Linked DNA regions of Caballeronia sp. TF1N1. Each later gene encodes a partner of the first gene's protein in a complex. Links are inferred from orthologs where the notes say so. Each region holds a gene or a part of one and is shown on either strand. Other genes may lie near its edges. The genes, in order: tsaE and tsaD.

The links.
Region 2: the proteins of tsaE (region 1) and tsaD are in contact, whole or in part, in a crystal structure (PDB 6N9A), measured with the Thermotoga maritima proteins. The link is inferred for Caballeronia sp. TF1N1 from one-to-one orthologs. Residues at the interface, in WP_004082108.1 of Thermotoga maritima: Leu37, Gly38, Lys46, Lys57, Val59, Lys60, Ser61, Thr63, Phe64, Thr65, Leu66, Met67, Val69, Pro71, Tyr82, Arg83, Leu84, Asp86, Asp88, Phe89, Asp93, Ile128, Asp130, Glu131, Arg134; in WP_004082750.1 of Thermotoga maritima: Cys10, Asp11, Arg49, His50, Leu82, Gly84, Gly135, Gly136, Glu154, Thr155, Leu156, Asp157, Asp158, Ser159, Glu162, Asp165, Lys166, Arg169, Leu170, Tyr175, Lys213, Thr214, Leu217, Tyr218, Gln221, Arg222, Asn324.

Annotation. Positions count from the first base shown.
Region 1 is NZ_CP084626.1:2,341,764-2,345,068, forward strand. The notes cover bases 270-3,258. They hold tsaE (tRNA (adenosine(37)-N6)-threonylcarbamoyltransferase complex ATPase subunit type 1 TsaE), read left to right. Parts: upstream 270-1,476; coding sequence 1,477-2,040; downstream 2,041-3,258. Other genes in these bases: queG (tRNA epoxyqueuosine(34) reductase QueG), read right to left, coding at 270-1,458; LDZ28_RS10875 (N-acetylmuramoyl-L-alanine amidase), read left to right, coding at 2,022-3,258. In the rest of the region: LDZ28_RS10860 (methylated-DNA--[protein]-cysteine S-methyltransferase), read right to left, coding at 1-202; more of queG, read right to left, coding at 199-269; more of LDZ28_RS10875, read left to right, coding at 3,259-3,305. UniProt on the Escherichia coli protein: Required for the formation of a threonylcarbamoyl group on adenosine at position 37 (t(6)A37) in tRNAs that read codons beginning with adenine.
Region 2 is NZ_CP084627.1:226,815-230,103, reverse strand. Bases 223-3,195 are described here. They hold tsaD (tRNA (adenosine(37)-N6)-threonylcarbamoyltransferase complex transferase subunit TsaD), read left to right. Parts: upstream 223-1,181; coding sequence 1,182-2,210; downstream 2,211-3,195. Other genes in these bases: LDZ28_RS15060 (MFS transporter), read right to left, coding at 3,090-3,195; LDZ28_RS15065 (glutathione S-transferase family protein), read right to left, coding at 2,432-3,058; LDZ28_RS15075 (NAD(P)/FAD-dependent oxidoreductase), read right to left, coding at 223-1,112. In the rest of the region: more of LDZ28_RS15075, read right to left, coding at 1-222; more of LDZ28_RS15060, read right to left, coding at 3,196-3,289.

The DNA.
Region 1 (3,305 bases):
TGCCGAGCGGCAGATCGAAACGCATGGCGGGTTGCTCGAAATATTGGCGAATCTGTGCGATGGCTTGTTGCACGAGCGGCTTGTCCGACTCGATGCTTTCGACCTCGCCCGGAAGATAGACGATCTCGCGCACGGCGCGCTCGTCGGCGCGAATGCCGACTTTGCCGAAGGGCGCGTCGATCACTGCATCGAAATGCTTCATGCCGGCCTCGCTATTTCGTCTGGCGCCGCGCGCTGCGCGAGCGCCCATTGCACATGCTCGCGAACCAGCGCGGAAGGATCGTCCATGCGCGCCTGCAACGCTTGCACGATACGCTCGCGCTCCACGCTTTCGAGCGACGCGCGCAGTGCATTGCCCATCGCCACCGCGATATTGCGTAGCCATCGCTCGTGTCCGATACGCCGGATCGCGCTGCCCTGCATGCGCGTGTCGAAGTCCTCGGCGCTCCACGCAAACAACTCGACGAGCGTGGAACGATCGAGCCCATGCCGCACATCGAAGTCCACGACCGGCGTGGCCTGCGCGAACTTGTTCCAAGGACACACGAGCTGACAATCGTCGCACCCATACACGCGATTGCCGATCAAAGGCCGCATCTCCTCGGGAATACTGCCTTGCAGTTCTATCGTCAGATACGAAATGCAGCGCCGCGCATCCACGCGATACGGCGCCACGATCGCGCCAGTCGGACATGCGCCGATACAGCGCGTGCACTGCCCGCAATGCGCGCCGTCCGTCTCGGGATGCGGGTCGACGGGCAATGCAATATCGACGTAAATCTCGCCGATGAAGAAGAGCGAACCGGCATCGCGATCGAGCAGCAACGTATGCTTGCCACGCCAGCCGACGCTTGCTTTTTGCGCCAGCGCGACTTCGAGAACCGGCGCGGAGTCCGTGAACGCGCGATGCCCGAACGGCCCGATGGCAGCTTCGATGCGCTCGGCCAGTTGCTGCAGCCGGTTGCGCATGACCTTGTGATAATCGCGGCCGCGCGCGTAGATCGAGACCATCGCCTGCGATGGATCGCTCAGGCGCGACCATTCGACGGCGCGCCAGTCGTTCCTCTGACCATCGGCTGTCGCGACACTTTCAGCGCCCTTGTGCTCGAGCGTCGCGCCAGGCAGATAAGCCATGCGCGCCGTGATGACCCGTCGCGTGCCGGCCACAAGCTCGGCGGGCCTTGCGCGTTTCATCCCATGTTTGGCCATATAATCCATCTCGCCGTGATAGCCTGCTTCAAGCCAACTGGCGAGGCCTTCCTCGGCATCCGTCAGGTTGGTATCGCCGATACCAACCGCACCGAATCCCAACTCGCGCCCCCACGTCTTGATGCGTAGCGCGAGTTCCGCCAGCGCGGCCTCATCGCCTAGTTCGACGTGATGCAAGGCGCGCGACTCATCGGCGGCGTCGCTGGACGCGGTCGTGATTTCAACGGAATGTTCCGGCAATCGGTTCATCACGACATTTTACGAGCAATGCCCGAAAGCCCTGTACGAACGACGCCTGATTTTCCTTCCGCGCTCCTCGAACGCCGCTTCGATCTGCGCGACGAAGCGGCAACGCTCGCCTTCGGGGAACGCTTTGCACGCGCCATCGACGAGACGCGCAAGCAAACCTCGGCCGAACGTTTTTCGGGCTTGCAGGTCCAGTTGATCGGTGACTTGGGCGCGGGCAAGACCACGCTCGTGCGCGCGACCTTGCGCGCGCTCGGTCATGCGGGCCGCGTGAAGAGTCCGACTTACACGCTCGTCGAGCCCTATTCGCTCGACACGCCAGGCGGGCCGCTCGATGTCTATCACTTCGATCTCTACCGCTTCGCCGATCCCGCCGAATGGGCCGATGCCGGCTTTCGCGAGTATTTCGATCGCGGCGCGGTGTGCCTCATCGAATGGCCGCAGCAAGCAGGCGGACTGCTCGGCGTGCCGGACCTCGTGTTCGAACTTGCCTTGCCCGACGAGAGCCGTGAAGTCGAAGAAGGCCGCGTGCTGAATGCGCGGGCGTTTAGCGAAACAGGAAAGACATGTCTCGAAAGATGCTGATCAAGCCGTTTCATTCGATCGAATCGGGTGCGAGCGCGCCGCACAACTGGCGGCGGCGTCAGGTGCTGCGCGCGGGCGCATCGACGCTTGCGCTTGCGCTCGTCGCACCGAAGCTCGCGCACGCGAGTTCCGTGCTCGGCGTGCGCGTGTGGCCCGCGCGCGATTACACGCGCGTGACCATCGAATCCGACCAGCCGCTCACGAACAGCAATCAGACGCTGCAAGGCCCGGACAGACTCGTCGTGGATCTGAACGGCATCGATCTGGATCAGTCGCTGCGCGATCTCGTCTCGAAGATCACGCCGAACGATCCGCAGATTCAATCGGTGCGCGTCGGTCAGTACCAGCCGCATGTCGTGCGCATGGTGTTCGACCTCAAGGGTTCGGTCAAGCCGCAGGTCTTCACGCTAGGGCCGATTGGCAGCTACAAGTATCGGCTCGTGTTCGATCTTTACCCGGCCGTCGCGCCCGATCCGCTGATGGAACTGCTCGCGCAGTCCGAGCACAAGCAGGAGGCCTTCGACCGCGCCAATCCGAATCCTTCCGCGCCGCCGCCCGCCACGCTTTCGGGGCCGGCCACGCCGCAGAAATCGCTCTCGCAGGATTCGACCGACGAGTTTTTCCAGAAGTACGCTCAGGGCGATGCCCCGGACAACGCCGCGTCGGTGGCGCCGAAGCCCGTGCCTATGCCTGCGCCATCCGTGCCGAAGCCGTCGCGCGTCGTGCCGCCCGTGATCGCGAAGAAGGATGACGACGACAGCGACCAATACACGTTCTCGCAGCCCAAGCAGGATCGCTCGGGGACGACGCGCCTTCTGACTGTGGCCATCGATCCGGGTCACGGTGGCGAAGATCCCGGCGCTATCGGCGGCGCGGGGACGTATGAGAAGCACATTGCGCTCGATATCGCGAAGAAGCTGCGCGCGAAGATCGACGCGCAACCCAACATGCGCGCCATGATGACGCGTGATGCCGATTTCTTCGTGCCACTCAATGTGCGTGTGCAGAAGGCGCAGCGTGTCGGCGCCGATCTATTCGTGTCGATTCATGCGGACGCGTTTACCGAGTCTTCGGCGCGTGGTTCTTCCGTTTTCGCGTTGTCGGAACATGGTGCGTCGAGCGCGGCGGCGCGGTGGATGGCCGCCAAGGAAAATTCGTCGGATCAGGTCGGTGGCATCAACGTGAAATCGCAAGACGCTAGCGTGAATCGCGCGCTTTTCGACATGTCCACTACGGCGCAGATTCGCGATTCCATGCGGTATGGG
Region 2 (3,289 bases), on another replicon or contig:
GCCTCGCCGATGAAATACAAGCCCGCGACGCGCTCGCTCATCATCGTCGTGGACGAGAGTTCGCGGGTATCGACGCCGCCGCGCGTGACTTCGGCCTTGCGATAACCTTCGGTGCCGCTCGGCGTGATCGTCCAGTCCGACAACGACGCGCCAAGGCCCTTGAGCGTGCGGTCGGGGAGATCGGCGAGGCGGGCATCGACGGAAACATGCTGCGCTTCGAGCCACGCGTGCGCGAGCCGTGCGGGAACGTGGTCCGCGAGAAAATTGCCTATTTGTTTCTTCGATCCCGCCTTGGCTTCGAGCAGGAGTTCGGTGGCGTCGGCGTCGGGCAGGAGATCGACGTGGATCGGCTCCGACGTATTCCAGAAACTCGAAATCTGGAGCACGCCCGGACCGGACAGCCCGCGATGCGTCAGCAGCAAGTCCTCGTCGAATTCACCTCGCGTCTTGCCCTTGCCCGTGCCGATGCGAACCGGCAGCGACAGCCCCGACAACGCCGCGAACGGCGCCCAGTCGGCCGACGTGAAAGTGAGCGGCACGAGCGCGGGAAGCGTTTCGACTAGCTTGTGGCCGAACTGTTTCGCCACGCGATACCCGAAATCCGTCGCTCCGATCTTCGGAATGGACAAGCCGCCCGTCGCGATGACGAGCGCGGCCGCGTCGATTGCGCCCGCCGAGGTGTCGAGCGTGAAGCGCGCGCCGTCGTGCCGGATCTCGTGGACGCTCACCGGGCGCCGCCACGCGACGCTGCCGGCATCGCACTCGCTTTTGAGCACGTCGATGATGGTTTCGCTCGAATCGTCGCAAAAAAGCTGGCCTTTGTGCTTTTGATGCCATTTCACGCGGTACTGCTTCAGCAGCGCGAGAAAGTCGCGCGGCGTGTAGCGCGCGAGCGCGGAGCGGCAAAAATGCGGATTCGCCGACAAGAAGTTTGCCGGCTGCGCGTTGAGATTGGTGAAGTTGCAGCGGCCGCCGCCCGAGATACGGATTTTTTCGGCGAGACGCTCGGCGTGGTCGATCAGCACGACGCGACGCCCCGACTGGGCGGCGACTGCCGCGCACATCATGCCGGCCGCGCCCGCGCCGATCACGGCGATATCGAAGGATTCCATGGCGCGCATTGTAACTGGGGGGCGTCGTTACACTGCTATACTTTTCTGTTCCCTTCAAGCGCTCAACCCATGCTAGTTCTCGGCATAGAAAGCTCCTGCGACGAAACCGGCCTCGCCCTCTACGACACAGAGCGCGGCCTCCTTTCGCACGCCCTGCATTCGCAGATCGCGATGCATCGCGAGTACGGTGGCGTGGTGCCCGAACTGGCTTCGCGGGATCACATCCGCCGGGCGCTGCCGCTCCTCGAACAAGTCATGGCCGAGGCCCACGCCGCGCGCGCCGACATCGATGCCATCGCGTTCACGCAAGGTCCGGGGCTTGCGGGCGCGCTGCTGGTGGGCGCGAGCATCGCCAATGCGCTGGCGATGGCATGGGACAAACCGACTGTCGGCATCCATCATCTCGAAGGACACCTGTTGTCGCCGCTACTCGTCGATGCCCCGCCGCCGTTTCCGTTCGTCGCGCTGCTCGTATCGGGCGGCCATACGCAACTGATGCGCGTCACCGATATCGGCGTCTACGAGACGCTCGGCGAAACGCTCGACGACGCGGCGGGCGAAGCCTTCGACAAAACCGCAAAGCTGCTCGGGCTGGGTTATCCGGGCGGGCCGGAAGTGTCGCGGCTGGCGGAATTCGGCACGCCGGGCGCGGTCACGCTGCCGCGTCCGATGCTGCATTCAGGCGATCTCGACTTCAGCTTCAGCGGCTTGAAGACCGCCGTGCTGACTCAAAGCCGCAAGCTCGGCGCGAATGTCTGCGAGCAGGCAAAGGCAGATCTGGCGCGAGGTTTCGTCGATGCAGCCGTCGACGTGCTCGTCGCCAAGTCGCTCGCGGCGCTCAAGAAGACCGGGTTGAAGCGGCTGGTCGTGGCGGGCGGCGTGGGCGCGAACCGGCAGTTGCGCGAGGCGTTGTCGGCTGCGGCAAGGAAGCGGCGCTTCGACGTGCATTACCCCGACCTGGCGCTTTGCACCGATAACGGCGCGATGATCGCGCTGGCGGGCGCGTTGCGGCTTGCCCGCTGGCCGGAGCAGGCCGGGCGGGATTATGCATTTACGGTGAAGCCTAGATGGGATTTGAGTTCGCTGGCGCGAGTTTGACCTTTGCGTGGCTTCGTGCGAAGTCTGGTTTGCTGAATGAACCGCACGACAGTCTCGACACAGCCAAGGCCCACACGGATCGCAACACGCGACCAACGCCGGCCAACGCGCTCACGAATTAGCGACGCATGTGCCTTGCGCGAACGGGCGGCACGCACGCAACGGCGATATTCGCGCGGCCACTGCATCGCCAAATGAGGAAAAGAGCGTCGCTGCAACGTTCATTTCGGCGGATCGAACGCCTGCACAACCGCCCCGAACGCCGGCAGCGCCTCACACCGATCGCCATGCGCGATCAACGCCAGCCAGCGATTCCCGCTGACCAACGCCCCATGCGCTTCGCGCACGAACCGCAGCGCGCACGCAACGGCGATATCCGCGTGACCGATTGCATCGCCGAACCAGAAAGGCGTCGGACGCGCCGCGCGATCCGCTTCCAGCACGTCGAGCACGCGTTCGATCTGCCCCGTGCAGCGCTCGACCCAAGCCTGCGACTTTTCCGCGTGCATCACGCGCTCGTAGACCAGCGCCACAGCCTTGTCCGCGAGACCCGTCGCGAGCGCACACACCTTCAGCGCCGCACGACGCTGCGCGCCGCTTTGCGCAATCATCGCGCGGTCGTCGCCGGCGAGTTCATCGAGATAGTCGAGGATCGTCGCGCTCTCGATCACCGTGTCGCCCGACTCCAGCACGAGCGTCGGCACGCGCGAGAGCGGATTGAACGGCGCGATCTTGCCGGCATCGCCGAAAGTCGACCACGGCCAATGCTCGTAGCCAATGCCATAAAGATTCAGCGCAATGGCCACGCGTCTGACAAACGGGGAATCGTATTGGCCGATGAGAATCACGACGCACTCCGCAAAGTTCGGGTCGAACAGTTTAAGCGCGCGCGGGCTTCGGAAACAATGGCCACGCGAGCAACGCGCACACGCCCGCCAGCAGCCACACGCCCGGCCACGAAGTCGCCGCCAGGACATGCGGAATGACGAGCGGCGTCACGAACAAGCCCACGTAGACGGCCGTGTTGGTCATGCCGAGCGCCGTGCCGGCGCGCTGCATGCCGGCGAGCGTGGCGAGTT